One region of the Streptomyces sp. NPDC111606 genome, then DNA from elsewhere that is predicted to be linked to it. Evidence: riboswitches for the same ligand, from Rfam matches in the RefSeq annotation. Region 1 holds a riboswitch; each other region holds the start of a gene.
What was found. A riboswitch is a leader RNA that binds a small molecule or an ion and turns the genes downstream of it on or off. The one in region 1 is predicted to bind cobalamin.
Positions count from the first base shown of each region.

Region 2: linked by a shared signal. The riboswitch ahead of ACZ7M7_RS00325 (cobalamin biosynthesis protein) and the one ahead of ACZ7M7_RS10735 (ribonucleoside-diphosphate reductase subunit alpha) in region 1 are both predicted to bind cobalamin.
Region 3: linked by a shared signal. The riboswitch ahead of metE (5-methyltetrahydropteroyltriglutamate--homocysteine S-methyltransferase) and the one ahead of ACZ7M7_RS10735 (ribonucleoside-diphosphate reductase subunit alpha) in region 1 are both predicted to bind cobalamin.
Region 4: linked by a shared signal. The riboswitch ahead of ACZ7M7_RS12265 (energy-coupling factor ABC transporter permease) and the one ahead of ACZ7M7_RS10735 (ribonucleoside-diphosphate reductase subunit alpha) in region 1 are both predicted to bind cobalamin.

Region 1 is NZ_JBVKBY010000002.1:631,458-635,344, forward strand. Features, by position in the region: gene ACZ7M7_RS10735 (ribonucleoside-diphosphate reductase subunit alpha) at 1-1,890, opposite strand, end outside; cobalamin riboswitch at 2,015-2,154, opposite strand; gene ACZ7M7_RS10740 (NACHT domain-containing protein) at 2,396-3,887, shown strand, end outside.
Region 2 is NZ_JBVKBY010000001.1:60,625-64,511, forward strand. Features, by position in the region: gene ACZ7M7_RS00310 (lysozyme) at 1-143, shown strand, start outside; gene ACZ7M7_RS00315 (inorganic phosphate transporter) at 308-1,540, shown strand; gene ACZ7M7_RS00320 (hypothetical protein) at 1,594-1,815, shown strand; cobalamin riboswitch at 1,932-2,071, shown strand; gene ACZ7M7_RS00325 (cobalamin biosynthesis protein) at 2,174-3,115, shown strand; gene ACZ7M7_RS00330 (cobyric acid synthase) at 3,112-3,887, shown strand, end outside.
Region 3 is NZ_JBVKBY010000004.1:262,022-265,908, reverse strand. Features, by position in the region: gene metE (5-methyltetrahydropteroyltriglutamate--homocysteine S-methyltransferase) at 1-1,718, opposite strand, end outside; cobalamin riboswitch at 1,899-2,096, opposite strand; gene ACZ7M7_RS16565 (3-hydroxybutyryl-CoA dehydrogenase) at 2,328-3,197, opposite strand; gene aceB (malate synthase A) at 3,194-3,887, opposite strand, start outside.
Region 4 is NZ_JBVKBY010000003.1:106,288-110,174, forward strand. Features, by position in the region: gene ACZ7M7_RS12250 (ATP-binding cassette domain-containing protein) at 1-822, opposite strand, end outside; gene cbiQ (cobalt ECF transporter T component CbiQ) at 819-1,568, opposite strand; gene ACZ7M7_RS12260 (energy-coupling factor ABC transporter substrate-binding protein) at 1,575-1,955, opposite strand; gene ACZ7M7_RS12265 (energy-coupling factor ABC transporter permease) at 1,967-2,674, opposite strand; cobalamin riboswitch at 2,705-2,890, opposite strand; gene ACZ7M7_RS12270 (Pls/PosA family non-ribosomal peptide synthetase) at 3,079-3,887, shown strand, end outside.

The DNA of each region.
Region 1 (3,887 bases):
GGGCGCGATGGCGAGGAGGAGGGAGTTGCGCATGCCGGTGGTGGCGATACGGCTGCGCAGGGCGGCCCAGCGCTCCGGCCAGGTCAGCTCGACGCCGTAGTGGTCGGGGTGCAGGACACCGCGGGCGGTACGGGTCTTCTCCCAGGCCGGCAACGGTCCGTTGCGCTCGGCGAGGTCGGCGGAGGCCTCGTAGGAGGCGAGCATGATGCGCTCGGCGATCCGGGTCGACAGGGCTTTCGCCTCGGCCGAGTCGAAGGGCAGGCGCAGTTTGAAGAAGACGTCCTGCAGGCCCATCGCGCCGAGTCCGACCGGCCGCCACTTGGCGTTCGACCGGCCCGCCTGCTCGGTCGGGTAGAAGTTGATGTCGACGACCCGGTCGAGGAACGTGACGGCCGTGCGGACGGTGGCGTCGAGCCGCTCCCAGTCGATGTCGCCGGTCATCGTGTTCACGAAGGCGCCGAGGTTGACCGACCCCAGGTTGCAGACCGCCGTCTCCCCGTCGTCCGTGACCTCCAGGATCTCCGTGCAGAGGTTGGAGGAGTGGACGACATGGCCCGGCAGGGCCGTCTGGTTGGCGGTGCGGTTGGCGGCGTCCTTGAAGGTCATCCAGCCGTTGCCGGTCTGCGCGAGGGTGCGCATCATGCGGCCGTACAGGTCACGGGCGGGGATGGTCTTCTTCGCGAGCCCGGCCGCCTCGGCCTTCCGGTACGCGGCGTCGAACTCGTCGCCCCACAGGTCGACGAGATCCGGCACGTCCGACGGCGAGAACAGCGACCACGGCTCGTCGGCGTTGACCCGGCGCATGAACTCGTCCGGGACCCAGTGCGCGAGGTTCAGGTTGTGCGTACGGCGGGCGTCCTCACCGGTGTTGTCGCGCAGCTCCAGGAACTCCTCGATGTCGGAGTGCCAGGTCTCCAGGTACACCGCGGCCGCGCCCTTGCGCCGGCCGCCCTGGTTCACCGCGGCGACCGAGGCGTCGAGGGTCTTCAGGAACGGGACGATGCCGTTGGAGTGCCCGTTGGTGCCGCGGATCAGCGAACCCCGGGAGCGGATACGGGAGTACGACAGCCCGATGCCGCCGGCGTGCTTGGAGAGGCGGGCGACCTGGTGGTAGCGGTCGTAGATGGAGTCCAGCTCGTCCTTGGGGGAGTCGAGGAGGTAGCAGGACGACATCTGGGGATGCCGGGTGCCGGAGTTGAAGAGGGTGGGGGAGGAGGGGAGGTAGTCGAGGCGGCTCATGAGCCCGTAGAGCGCGGCGACTTCGTCCACCGACCGGGCGGTGTCGTCCTCGGCGAGACCGGCGGCGACGCGCAGCATGAAGTGCTGGGGCGTCTCGACGACCTTGCGGGTGATGGGGTGCCGCAGAAGGTACCGGCTGTGCAGGGTGCGCAGGCCGAAGTAGCCGAAGCGGTCGTCGGCGTCGGTGTCGACCAGGGCGTCGAGGCGGGCCGCGTGCAGCCGCACGAACTCGGCGGTCCGGTCGGCGATGAGGCCCTCACGGTGCCCGACCGCGACCGATCCGGTGAAGGACGTGACGCCCTGCGAGGCGGCCTCGGCGGCGATGGAGAGGGTCAGCAGCCGGGCGGCGAGCCTGCTGTAGGCGGGGTCCTCGGAGATCAGGCCGGCCGCCGCCTCGGTGGCCAGCTCGCGCAGCTCCGCCTCGTCCGCGAACGCGGACCGGCCGCGCAGCGCGGCGGCGGCGACCCGGCCGGGGTCGGCGTCGGGGAGGTCGGCGGTCAGCTCGGTCAGGGTCCGCAGCAGATCGGCACCGTGGCCCGTAGGGTCTCCGTTGAGGGTGGTGGTGGGAGACGGGTGGGCGGTTCCCGGAGCGTCCTCGTCCGTGGGGACGGTAGGAACGGCTGAGGCCGGGTCTGCTGGCGCGATGGTCACGTGGGGGCTCTCCCTCGCTCGGCACGAGGGCCTCGGCGAGGGCAGGGGGCAGCACACGAGCGCACACGGCGTCGCGTCCACCGGCCCATTCCACGAGGCCCGGACGTCGGGCGCACCGGCCGGGTGGCCGGGCGCGCTGTCGGCAGGTCCTCGGACTGACTCCTGCGCACGCCGGTTCCGGGAACAGACATGCACAAGTACACCGTTGCGGGACAGTTCCGGATTCGCACCGGATTCCCCTGCGACGACAGCGAGCATGAGCATACATCTTGTGCTCACCCGCCACGCCACCCCCAGATGTTGTGTCGTGCTGGTTTCAGAGCGTCAACTTGTAGGTGAGGAGAGTGATGTCGGCGAGCATCCGGATCTCGCCCCTCGCCGGGGCGCGCATGCCGGCCATGGGGCCGCCGGGTTGCGGGGAGTTCCGGGAGTGCTTCCATGGAGATAGGTGTCGGCGCCCCGCGGTCGCTCCGTTTCGAGAGCCTTTCTCGGAAGGAGACGAACTATGACGAGGGTCGTCGGCAGTCCGCCCGGCAAGAAGCGGCCGCGCAACGCGCCGATGGCGACGCTGGCTCCGAGACGGGCGGCCAACCGGGTCAGGCAGGGGTTCGTGGGCCACCGGCACAGGCTGACCATGCGCCTGGAGGCCCGCGGCGGCACCACCCGCCCCAAGAAGTGGCGCCGGTGGTTCACCTACACCAACGTCACCCGGGCCATCTGGACGGTGGCCGCGCTCACCCTGTTCGCCTGGGTGGTGGAGGGCCTGTACATCCTGATCTCGAGCAACACGACCGGCTTCGAGCGGTGGCGGCAGGGCAACCCCGGATTCGAGACGGTCCTGCGCTTCGTCGGCCCGGTGCTCGCCGCGTCGATCGCCGCCACACTCTTTCTGTTCTGGTGGTACCGGTGGACCAAGCGGCGCTATCTCGCCAAGGCACGGGACGACCCTCACCGACTGGTGCTCACCGCAGGCCCGGACACCGCCGAGATCGTGGGCCGCGAGGAGATCGCCCAGGTCATCGCCGAACGGCTGCGGGAGCGCGCCACCCGACGGCCCTATCTGCTGGTCGGCGGTGTCGGCGTGGGCAAGACCGCCGTCCTGGTACGCCTCACCGAACTGCTGGCGGAGCAGAACGCCGTACCCGTGCCGATCCGGCTGCGGGACGCGAACGGCGGCGACCTGAACTTCGAACGCATGGCCAAGCAGCGCTTCATCGACGAGGCGCCCCGGGGCATCCTCGCGCGCGGCAAGACCGAGCGGGTCTGGCAGCAACTCCTCGCCGACGACAAACCGGTCGTCATCGCCGACGGCCTGGAGGAGGCTCTGCTCGGCGACGGCGTCGAACAGAACCGGGACAACATCATCCGGCGGGCCATCGAGCGCGCCTACGAGGAGAAGCTGCCCCTCGTCATCGCCTCCCGTCCGCACAGCCCGCTGGAGAGCACCCCGGCCGCGATCGTGGAGCTGGAACCGCTCAGCGAGGAGGAGGCACTGCGGTTCGTCCAGGCACGCGTCCCGGAGACGGACGAACGCCGCGTGGACTGGATCGTGGAGACGGCGGAGGTGACCGAGTCGCCCGTCTACCTCCAGATCGCCCGCGAACTGCACCGCCACGGCGCCCTGGAGCACGACCGGCCCGACAACGACCCGCAGCACATGAACACCCGCAGCCGCGACCGCGGCATGCTGCGGCTGTGGCTGCTGGAGACCTGGGACGAGGCGCTGTGCCAGGGCAGGCTGCGCCGGGACGTCGCGTTGAGCCGGCAGGAACGCCGCGACGCCCTCGAAGTGGTCTCCGCCCTGGCCTGTGTGGGACTGCTCCAGGACAAGCTGGAGGTCGGCCTCGGGGAACTGCTCGACTCGGACGTCCACCCCGGCCCGATGCGACGCGCGCAGGCCCGCGCCGAGCACCTGTGGGCCGGGGGACGCGCCTTCGACCGGTACGGCAGGCACGGGAACGTCTTCTCCGAGTGGCACCGGCAGCAGATCTGGGACG
Region 2 (3,887 bases), on a different contig from region 1:
CCTCCAGCGCGGGGGCACTACCGGCCGGATGGCAGTTCTGGACCATCTGGCAGTACGACAACGGCAGCGGCAGCCTGCCGGGTGACCAAAATCTCTTCAACGGGTCCATGAGCCAGCTGAAAAAGTTTGCCCGAGGCTACTGACCTTGCGGCGCCTGGGCCGCGCGATGGCCGAAGGAGAGGGGCCTCGCCCACCGGACGATTAACCCCCTCACCCGGACACCGTGCGGCTCACCTCAGTTCACCTTCCGTTCACTCAGGTTACCTACGTTCGTCCGGCCAATGACCTCGAACGATTGCCTGGGTAAATGGAAAACTTCTCGCTGATCCTCGCGATTGTGGTCGTAACCGCACTCGCGTTCGATTTCACGAACGGTTTCCACGACACCGCCAACGCGATGGCCACCACCATCTCGACCGGTGCGCTCAAGCCCAAGGTCGCGGTGGCCATGTCCGCCGCGCTGAACCTTGTAGGCGCTTTCCTCTCCGTGGAGGTCGCCAACACGATCTCCAAGGGTCTCGTCGACGAGACCGGCATCCGTCCCGAGGTCATCTTCGCCGCGTTGGTCGGCGCGATCCTCTGGAATCTGCTGACCTGGCTGGTGGGCCTGCCCTCCAGCTCCTCGCACGCCCTGATGGGCGGTCTGATCGGCGCCACCATCGCCTCGGCCGGCGTCGGCGCGGTCCACGGCGACGCGCTCGTCACCAAGGTGCTGATCCCGGCGATCGCCGCCCCGCTCGTCGCGGGAATCGCCGCGCTGCTGGGCACACGCCTGACCTACTCGCTCGGCAAGAAGGCCGACGGCGAGTCCGCCAAGAAGGGCTACCGCGCCGGCCAGATCGCCTCGGCCGGCCTGGTCTCCCTGGCCCACGGCACCAACGACGCGCAGAAGACCATGGGCATCATCACCCTCGCCCTGGTCGCCGGCGGCACCCTCGCGCCCGACTCCGACCCGCCCATGTGGGTCATCCTCTCCGCGGGCCTGGCCATCGCGCTCGGCACCTACCTCGGCGGCTGGCGCATCATCCGCACCATGGGCAAGGGCCTGACCGACCTTCAGCCGCAGCAGGGCTTCGCCGCCCAGACCAGCGCGGCCACCGTCATCCTGGCCTCCTCCCACCTCGGCTTCTCCCTGTCCACCACGCACTCCGTCTCCGGCGCGGTGATGGGCGCGGGCCTCGGCCGCAAGGGCGGCGTGGTCCGCTGGTCGACGGCGACCCGCATGTTCGTCGCCTGGGGCCTGACCCTCCCGGCCGCCGCGCTGGTCGGCGCGATCGCGGAGTACGTGACGGGCTTCGGTGCCTGGGGCACGGCCGTCGTCGCGGTCTTCCTGGTCGCCTCCAGCGCCGCGATCTGGAAGATCTCCCGCCGCGAGGTCATCGACCACACCAACGTCAACGAGTCCGACGAGCCGGCCGGCGTGGTGACCACGGCCATGGCCGCCGTGACCCCGCCGCCCGCGGGCACGGCGACCGAGGAACTCACGGCCACCATCCCGGCCCAGTCCTCGGAGCCGAAGCCTTCGAAGGCCTCCGTCTGACGCACCCGGTCATTCCAGTCACTCCCCCCTCACTCACTCAAGAAAGCAGAAGCATGAAGATCGACTGGGCGGCACTCGGCTCCGTCTTCGGCGTCAGCCTCGTGGTGACCGTGGCCCTGGTGGGTCTGTTCACCCTCGGCATCGCGGGCCTGTCCCGGCGCGAACGGGCCGTGGCGCAGGGCGACTCGGCCTCTCTCGCGGTCACGGGCGCGTACGCGTGCTTCGCGGCATGCGCGGCGGCAGTGGCGTACGGCATCTATCTGATCGTGGCCTGACGCACGACGCGCACCACCTGAAACACCCGAGGTGCGGGACGGATCACCGTCCCGCACCTCACTGCTGTGTGGGCCTTCGCACACTCTCCCTTCGCAGGTCAACGGCAAGTTGACGGCCGTTCCAACCCCGTGGTGGACTGCCGGAGCCAAGTGCGGCGGCAGGAGAGGAAGCCGGTGTGAATCCGGCGCGGTCCCGCCACTGTCACCGGGGTAGATAGCCCCGGGAGCCAGGAACTCTCACCGCCGGTCTCGTCGAACCAGGGCGCGGACACCCTGAGTGAGGACATAACGCGATGCTCGCCTGCCGATCGACATGCAGAACCGGACCCTCGTCTGACTCGACGATCGGCTGACCCCGATGCGTGCCGATCGCGTCTTCGCGTACGGCGCCGCCGCCGGACTTCTCGGTGATCTGCTGCTCGGCGATCCTCGCCGAGGGCATCCGGTCGCCGTGTTCGGGCGGACCGCCGACGCCGTGGAACGGGTGTTGTGGCGCGACCACCGCGCCTTCGGTGCGGTGCACACCGCCGTGTGCGCCGGTGGCGCCGTCGCGCTCGGTGCCGCCGCAGCTCGTCTCGTACGTACGTCCCCCGCCACTTCCGTCGCGCTGACCGGCGCCGCCACCTGGGCGGTCGTCGGGGGGACTTCGCTCGCCCGGGAGGCCCGGGGCATCGGGCAGGCACTGCAAGCGGGGGACGTCGAGGCGGCACGTGCCCGGCTGCCGCATCTGTGCGGGCGGGATCCGCAGGCACTGGACGCGGACGGCATCGCGCGGGCGGTCGTCGAGTCCGTCGCCGAGAACACCTCCGACGCGGTCGTGGGGGCGCTGGTGTGGGGCGCCGTGGCAGGCGTTCCCGGGCTGGTCGGGTTCCGCGCGGTGAACACGCTCGACGCCATGGTCGGGCACAAGTCGCCCAAGTACCGGCGCTACGGCTGGGCTTCGGCGAGGCTCGACGACGTGGCGGGGTGGCCGGGATCCCGGCTGACCGCCGTACTCGCCGCCGTCGCCGGGGGTGACCCCCGTGGGGCGGTACGAGCGTGGCGCGCCGATGCCGCACAGCACCCGAGCCCCAACGCGGGGCCCGTGGAGGCCTCGTTCGCGGGGGCGCTCGGGGTCCGGCTGGGCGGGACGCTGTCGTACGGCGGACGGGTCGAGCACCGGCCCGTGCTGAACGGGGACGGGCGGGCCGTCGGCACGCAGGACATCGAACGGGCCGTACGGCTGTCGCAGCGCGTCGGTTGGCTGGCGCTCGGCGTCTGTGTCGCCGCGCGCCGCATCGCGAAGGGGCGTACCTCATGACGGGCGGTGGTCTTCTCGTCGCCGGCACCACATCCGACGCCGGCAAGAGCGTCGTCACCGCCGGGATCTGCCGGTGGCTGGTGCGGCAGGGAGTGAAGGTCGCGCCGTTCAAGGCGCAGAACATGTCCCTCAACTCGTTCGTGACGCGTGAGGGCGCCGAGATCGGGCGGGCGCAGGCCATGCAGGCACAGGCGTGCCGGGTCGAGCCGACCGCGCTGATGAATCCCGTGCTGCTCAAGCCCGGTGGGGAGCAGAGCAGTCAGGTCGTGCTGCTGGGCAAGCCGGTGGGTGAGCTGAGCGCACGCGGCTATCACGGCGGGCGGCAGCAGCAGTTGCTCGGGACCGTGCTCGACTGTCTCGCCGAGTTGCGGGGCACGTATGACGCGGTGATCTGTGAGGGGGCCGGCTCTCCGGCCGAGATCAATCTGCGGCGGACCGACATCGTCAACATGGGGATCGCCCGCAATGCCGGGCTGCCCGTGCTGGTGGTGGGTGACATCGACCGCGGGGGCGTGTTCGCCTCCTTCTTCGGGACGGTCGCCCTCCTCTCACCCGAGGATCAGGCGCTCGTCGCCGGGTTCCTGGTGAACAAGTTCCGCGGCGACGTCAGCCTCCTGGAGCCGGGGATCGACATGCTGCACGGCCTCACCGGACGGCACACCTACGGCATCCTCCCCTTCCAGCACGGCCTGGGCATCGACGAGGAGGACGGGCTGCGGGTGTCCCTGCGCGGGACCGTCCGGGAGTCGAACGTCGCCCCGCCTGTCGGCGA
Region 3 (3,887 bases), on a different contig from region 1:
ATGGTGACCGGGCCGGTGAGCATGCCCTTGACCGGGCGGTCGGTGAGGGACTGGGCGTACTGGGTCCAGCGCACCGTCATCGGCTCGGGGCGGGAGATGTCGCCGGCCAGGATCGGCGGACGGACGTAACGGGTGCCGTAGGACTGGACCCAGCCGTGCTGCGTGGCGAGGTAGCCGGTGAGCTGCTCGGCGAAGTACTGGACCATGTCGTTGCGTTCGGCCTCGCCGTGCACCAGGACGTCGATCCCGGTCTTCTCCTGGAAGGAGATGACCTCCTGGACCTCGGCCTTGATGCGCTCCTCGTACCCAGCGGCGTCGATGCGCCCACCGCGCAGGTCGGCGCGTGCGGTGCGCAGTTCGCCGGTCTGCGGGAAGGAGCCGATGGTGGTGGTCGGCAGCAGGGGAAGGCCGAGGTGGGCGCGCTGAGCGGCGGCACGTTCGGAGTACGGCCGGGAGCGGCGGGCGTCGGCCTCGGTGACGGCGGCGGCGCTGGCGCGGACGGCCGGGTCACGGGTGATCGGCGAGCCGGCGCGGGACGCCAGGTCGGCCCGGTTGGCGGCGAGTTCGGCCGCGATGGTGTGGGTGCCCTGGGCAAGGCCCTTGGCGAGGGCGACGATCTCGGCGGTCTTCTGCTTCGCGAAGGCCAGCCAACGCAGGACCTGTGGCTCGATGTCCCGCTCCAGGCCCGTGTCCAGGGGCACATGGAGGAGGGAGCAGGAGGCGGCCACGTCGACCCGGTCCGCCAGCCCGAGCAGGGTGCCGAGGGTGGACAGGGACTTCTCCAGGTCGTTGACCCAGATGTTGCGGCCGTTGACCACGCCGGCGACCAGCCGCTTGCCGGGCAGCCCGCCCACGGCGGCGAGTGCGTCGAGGTTGGCGGCGGCGGACTCGGTGAAGTCCAGGGCCAGCCCGTCGACCGGGGCCTTGGCCAGCACGGGCAGGGCGTCGCCGAGCCGGTCGAAGTACGAGGCAACCAGCAGCTTCGGACGGTCGGGGAGGGCACCGAGATCACGGTAGGCGCGCTCGGCGACATTCAGCTCGGCCGGGGTGCGGTCCTGGACGAGTGCGGGTTCATCGAACTGTACCCACTCGGCGCCGGCCGCGCGCAGGTCGGCGAGGACCTCGGCGTACACCGGCAGCAGGCGGTCCAGGAGGGTGAGGGGCTCGAAGTCCGCGGGCACACCGGGGGCGGGCTTGGCCAGCAGCAGGTAGGTGACCGGGCCGACCAGGACGGGGCGGGCGGTCAGGCCCAGCGCCAGGGCCTCCGTCAGCTCGGCGACCTGCTTGGCCGAGTCGGCCGTGAAGACGGTGTCCGGGCCCAACTCCGGCACCAGGTAGTGGTAGTTCGTGTCGAACCACTTCGTCATCTCCAGCGGCGCCACGTCCTGTGTGCCGCGCGCCATGGCGAAGTAACCGTCGAGGGTGTCGGCCGTGACGGCGTCCCGGTGGCGCTCGGGGATCGCGCCGACCATGACGGTGGTGTCCAGGACGTGGTCGTAGTACGAGAAGTCGCCTGTCGGGACCTCGTGGATGCCGGTCTCGGCGAGCTGTTGCCAGTTGGCGGCGCGCAGTTCGGCGGCGGTGGAGCGGAGAGCGTCGGCGGTGACGCGGCCGTTCCAGTAGCCCTCGATCGCCTTCTTCAGTTCCCGGTTCGCGCCCTGGCGGGGGTAGCCGTACACGGTGGCCCGTGCTGCCGCGGCTGCGGACTTGCTGGTCACGGAGATCTCCTTCGCGAGATGAATCCCTGAGATCCCGGCGACGGGACGAGAGCGCGAAGGGGTGACGAACCGGACGGAACCGACCCCGCGCGGCAAAACCGCGGTCGTCCGCCTGGTATGTACGCCGACCCGCCCTCGAGGTCACCGAGATCTCCATGCGCGGAATGGTCCGCGCACGGGCAGTTGGCAGGTCTTCGGACTCGCGGGCACGTCCTCCTGACCGGAGGACACCTACTGGCCGTCGCTTCCCAGGCCCTTTCGTCGGGCCAAGTGCTCATGACGGCGGTCGTTCCCACTCACCGCTGCGGGGCAGTCCCGGATTCCCACCGGGTTCCCTCTTGCGACGCATCCCACCTGGCGGGCGGGGCGAACCAGCTGCACCGGCCAGCCTACGGGGTGGCATCTCGGAGGGAAGGAAGGCGTCCGTCATTCGGATGGTGAAATGGGACACCCGAGTGCCGGGAGTGCCTGGCGCGCCCGGGGCGCGCAACGCCACGGGGCGGGAAGCGCGCCGCATACGCGCTTCCCGCCCTTCCCCTGTGTCCACCGCGCGGGAACCCTCATTCCCGGCGGCGACGCGGGCCCCTCAGCCCGCGTCGTACCAGGCCCTCAGTCCTGGTCGTAGATATGGAACCCGCGGCCGGTCTTCCGGCCGAGCAGCCCCGCCTCCACCATCCGCTGGAGCAACGGGGGAGGGGCGTAAAGGGGTTCCCTGAACTCGTCGTAGAGCGACTCGGCGATCGAGGCGACGGTGTCGAGGCCGATCAGGTCCGCGAGCCTGAGCGGGCCCATGGGGTGGGCGCAGCCCAGCTCCATGCCGGTGTCGATGTCGGCGGCGGTGGCGAAGCCGGACTCCGCCATCCGGACCGCGGACAGCAGGTACGGGACGAGCAGGGCGTTGACGACGAAACCTGCCCGGTCCTGGGAGCGGATCACGGTCTTTCCGAGCGTGCGGGTCGCGAAGTCCTCGACCGCGGTGGTCGTCGCCTGCGACGTGTGCAGTGAGGTCACGATCTCGACCAGCGGCAGCACCGGCACCGGGTTGAAGAAGTGCAGGCCCACCACCCGGTCCGCCCGGCCGGTCGCCATGCCGAGCCGCATGACGGGGAGTGAGGAGGTGTTGGTCGCCAGTACCGCCTCGGGGTCTTCGACGATTTTGTCCAGGGCGGCGAAGACCTCGGTCTTGGCCGCCGGGTTCTCGATGACGGCCTCGACGACGAGTTGCCGGTCGGCGAGATCGTCCAGGCTGCCGCTGAAGTCCATGCGGGCGAGCGTGTCCCGCGCCGCGGCCTCCTCCAGCTTGCCGCGGCGCACGGCGCGGTCGAGTGACGCCGCCACGCGGTCCCGCGCGGCGCGGGCCGCGACCGCGTCCACTTCGCAGATCACCGTGTCGAGTCCGGCCCGTGCGCACACCTCGGCGATCCCGGCCCCCATCTGCCCGCCGCCGACCACCCCGATGCGCTGGATGCTCCCGCTCACGCCCCGGCCTCCGTCCGCTGCACGAGGTGCCGCGTGTATGCGTCCGGGGTGAAGAACAGCGGCAACTCGCCCGCCAGCGCGGTACGTTCGAACAGGGCACGGATCTCGTCGACGGGCGCCCACGGGTACTCGGCGCCGAGCGCGACGACCTCGTCGTCGAGCAGCCGCAGCACCGTCTCTCGGTCGATCACCCGGTGCCGGAGCCACTGCCAGACCTGCACACGGGCGATCTCGGCAGTGGCCGCGTCCTCCATCAGGCCGTCCAGCGCGACGGCGCCCTGGCCGCGCAGCCAGGCGGCGAAGTAGCGCACCGCCACAGCGACGTTGGTGCGCACGCCCTCCGCAGTCGGCGGCCCGCTGATCCTTCGCACCGACAGCAGGTCGGCCGCGCTCACCTCGACGTCGTCGCGGGTACGGTCGATCTGGTGGGGCCGTTCGCCGAGGACACCGCCGAAGACCTCGTGGCAGACGGGGACGAGCCCGGGGTGGGCCACCCAGGAGCCGTCGAAGCCGTCCTCGGCCTCCCGCTCCTTGTCGAGCCGGACCTTGGCGAGCGCGGCCTCGTTCGCGGCCGGGTCCTTGCCGGGCACCTGGGCGGCCATGCCGCCGATGGCATGGGCACCGCGCTTGTGGCAGGTACGGACGAGGAGTTCGGTGTACGCCCGCATGAAGGGGGCGGTCATCGTCACC
Region 4 (3,887 bases), on a different contig from region 1:
TGCCGCCAGGTCGTCCGGGGTGCGCGGGCCTGCGGACGTGTCGCTCAACAAGCCCTGCGACCGCAGAAATTGGGCCGCCGCGACCCCCCACGGCAGCCGCAGACCGGCCTGCTGGAGGAGGTCGGTGCGGGCCAGCATCACCGGTGCCGGCCCGGTGCGCGCGCCGGACGGGGTGAGGAGCGCCGCGTCGTCGGCCCAGCGCAGGGCGAGGTCGACGTCGTGGGTGGCCATGACCACCGTGGTGCCGCTCGCGCGCAGCCCGTCGAGGGTGGCGAGCAGACGTTCCTGGCCGTCCGGATCGAGCCCGGCGGTCGGCTCGTCCAGGATCAGCACCCGGGGCCGCATCGCCACCGCGCCGGCGATGGCCGTGCGCTTGCGCTGACCGTACGACAGCAGATGCGTGGGCCGGTCGGCCAGCGCGCTGATGTCCAGTGCCGCGAGCGCCTCGTCGACCCGCGCGCGCACCTCGGAGTCGGACAGGCCGAGGTTCAGCGGGCCGAAGGAGACGTCCTGGGCGACGGAGGCGGCGAAGAGCTGGTCGTCCGGGTCCTGCACCACCAACTGGACGGTCGTCCGCAGCCGGGTCAGCCCCTTGCGGTCGTACGTGACCGGCGTGCCCTGCACCGTCAACCGGCCGTCGCGTGGCCTGAGTCCGCCGCTGAGCAGCCGCATCAGCGTGGTCTTGCCGCTGCCGTTGCGGCCCAGCAGCGCCAGCGCGCGCCCCTCGCGCACGTCGAAGTCGAGGCCGTTGAGCACGACGGGGCCGTCCTCGTAGGCGTAGGACGCGCCCCGCAGGGCGACCAGGGCGGTGGGCTCGCTCATGGCAGGGCCTTTTCCAGTACGAGGGTGAGGGCGGCCAGCGCCGCGAGGAGGGCGCAACTCGCGGTGGTGAAGCGGACGGACACGCGGGCCTCGGGCACCAGGACACGCAGGGTGCCGTCGTAGCCGCGCCCGGCGAGCCCGGCCTGGAGCCGGGTGGCCCGGTCGAAGGCCCGTACGAAGGCGGTGGCGCCGAGTCCGGCCAGGGAACGCCACTCCGCGGCCCGGCTCGTGTGCCCCAGCCGGGCTGCCTGGGCGTCCCGGATACGGCGCACGGAGTCCAGGAGCAGGAAGCTCATGCGGTACGTCACCAGGGCGACGTCCACGACGGGTGCGGGCACCCCCGCCTTCACCAGGCGGGGCAGCAGGTCGGACATGGGGGTGGTGAAGGCGAACAGCAGGACCCCGAGCGAGGCCGCCGAGGTGCGCAGCAGCAGTTCCCCGGCCCGCAGCGGGCCGTCGTCCGCGAGGGACACGAAGCCCTCCGGGCCGCCCACCTGGACGAGCAGGGTGACCGCGCCGGTCACGCAGAAGCCCAGCGGCACGCGATAGGCACGCCACAGCCGGCGGCCCGGCACGCCCGCCGGTCCCAGCAGCGCCACGAGGGACGTGAGGAGCACCAGGGCCGCGCCCGGCCAGGGCGGCAGCGAGATCGCGAGCACGGTGAGACCCAGTCCGAGGACGGCCTTGTCCACCGGATGACGGCGGCGCCAGCGACTGCTGTGCGCCGCCGCGTCGATCGGCAGCACGACTGATCAGGCCCTTTCGGCCGTGGACTCCTCGGCGGTCGCGGTGCCACCGGCCGCGCTCCCGGTGTCCCGGGCCCGCTCCAGCGCCCGCTGCTCGCCCTGCCGCCTGCCCCGGTGCACGCCGAAGTAGTAGGCGAGGACACCGGCGCCGAGGGCGGCCTGGAGGGAGAACAGAGCCGACTCGATCTCACCGGACGGCGGCTCGTACAGCGGGGAGAACCAGGGCTCGTAGTCCGGCTTGATCTCGGTGATCGCGGTCTCCGCCTCGGAGTCGGCGCCCGTGAAGGGCTCCTCCTTGTGGTCGCCGAGGCCGAAAGCGAGCGGCAGGACCGCGAGCGCGGCCACCACGAGCAGCAGCAGGACGTTGATCTTCGTGTTCTTGCTCATCGGACGCCTGCTCATCGGGCCACCGCCTCGGTCTCGGTCTCGGTCCGGGACCGCTTCTTGGTGAGGAGCACGCCCAGCCGGGTCAGCTCGCCCTTGCTGGACTGCACCAGCAGCCGCATCACGAGCACCGTGAGCAGTCCCTCGCTCACCGCGAGGGGGATCTGAGTGATGGCGAAGATGGAGCCGAACTTGCCGAGCGCGCCCAGGAATCCGCTGCTCGGGTCGGGGAACGCGAGCGCCAGCTGGACGCTGGTGACGCAGTAGGTGGACAGGTCGGCGACGAACGCCCCGAAGAACACCGCCACCATCAGCGGCACGTCGTAGCGGCGCAGCAGTTTGTAGATCGCGTATCCGGCCCAGGGGCCGACGATCGCCATCGAGAAGACGTTGGCGCCCAGCGTGGTCAGGCCGCCGTGCGCGAGCAGCAGCGCCTGGAAGAGCAGCGTGATGGTGCCGAGGACCGCCATGATCGGCGGCCGGAAGAGAATGGCGCCCAGCCCGGTCCCGGTGGGATGCGAGCAGCTCCCGGTCACCGAGGGCAGCTTCAGCGCGGACAGGACGAACGTGAAGGCTCCGGAGGCGCCGAGGAGCAGCGTGCTCTCGGGGTGCTCCCTGACCTCACGGGTGAGCGAACGGACTCCGTGGACGACGAACGGAGCGGACGCGACGCCCCAGGCGACCGCGTGCGCCGGCGGGAGGAAACCCTCGGCTATGTGCATGGCTCAGCAGACCCTCTCCAGCACCTCGTGGATGGTTGACGCGCCTTGGCCGGTCTCCTGGCTGACGGGTACCACCGCCCGTGCTCCGCCTTCCCGGGTCCCGAAGGACCCAGTGGCTGCCCGTGAGGGCTGGAGCCGGACTTCCCGATTCACAGTGGCGAGGGCCGCACCGGCATCACACCGGATTTCCCGTTCACCAAGGCGTGGTGACAGTAGTGCCCGCACAGGGTGGCTGACAAGCGCGCCTCGGGGGCGTGAAAGGGGCGTTCGCGCGCCGCGGGGGCGGGGTGGGCCGGCCGCGTCCTCCGCAACTGCATGTACACCCTGGGTAATCGAATGCGGTTCGAGTAACAGAAGTTTGTAAAAAGGGTGATCCGTACGCGTATCGGCGCCGAATCAAGTGCATGGAGGAATCCACGGCTCTGCTGGACGGACGCGGTGAACCGGCCGCCATCGAGAGAACCCTCGCCGCGGTGCTGGCCGAGGTCGTGCGGACCGAACAGGTGCCGGTAGAGGGGCACTTCTTCGACGACCTGGGCGCCGACTCGCTGGTGATGGCGCACTTCTGCGCACGTGTCAGGAAGCGCGCGGATCTGCCCTCGGTGTCGATGAGGGACGTCTATCGGCACCCGACGATCAGGAGCCTGGCGACGGCGCTCGCGGATGCCGAGCCGGCGCCCCGGGCGCAAACCGCGGCCGTGGTCCCGGCACCGGAGTCGCCGGCCCCGGAGCCGGTCCGGTCCGCGGCGGGCAAGCGGCAGTACGTCCTGTGCGGCGCCCTGCAGTTCCTGGCCTTCCTGGCGTACGCCTACCTCCTCGCCTTCGGCACCGCTCTGGGCTACGGGTGGATCTCCGCCGGATCGGGCGTACTCGATGTGTACGTGCGCTCGGTCGTGTTCGGGGGCGCGGCCTTCTTGGTCCTGTGCGTCCTCCCCGTCCTTGTGAAGTGGACCCTCGTAGGCCGGTGGAAGCCTCAGCACATCCCCGTCTGGAGCGTCAGGTACGTCCGCTTCTGGATCGTCAAGACGCTGGTGCGGGCGGATCCGATGGTGCTGTTCAGCGGCTCCCCGCTCTATCTGCTCTACCTCAGGGCGCTGGGCGCGAAGGTCGGGCGGGGCGCCGTCGTCCTCTCCCGGAACGTGCCCGTGTGCACCGACCTGCTCACCATCGGTGACGGCGCCGTCGTTCGCAAGGACTCGTTCTTCTCCTGCTA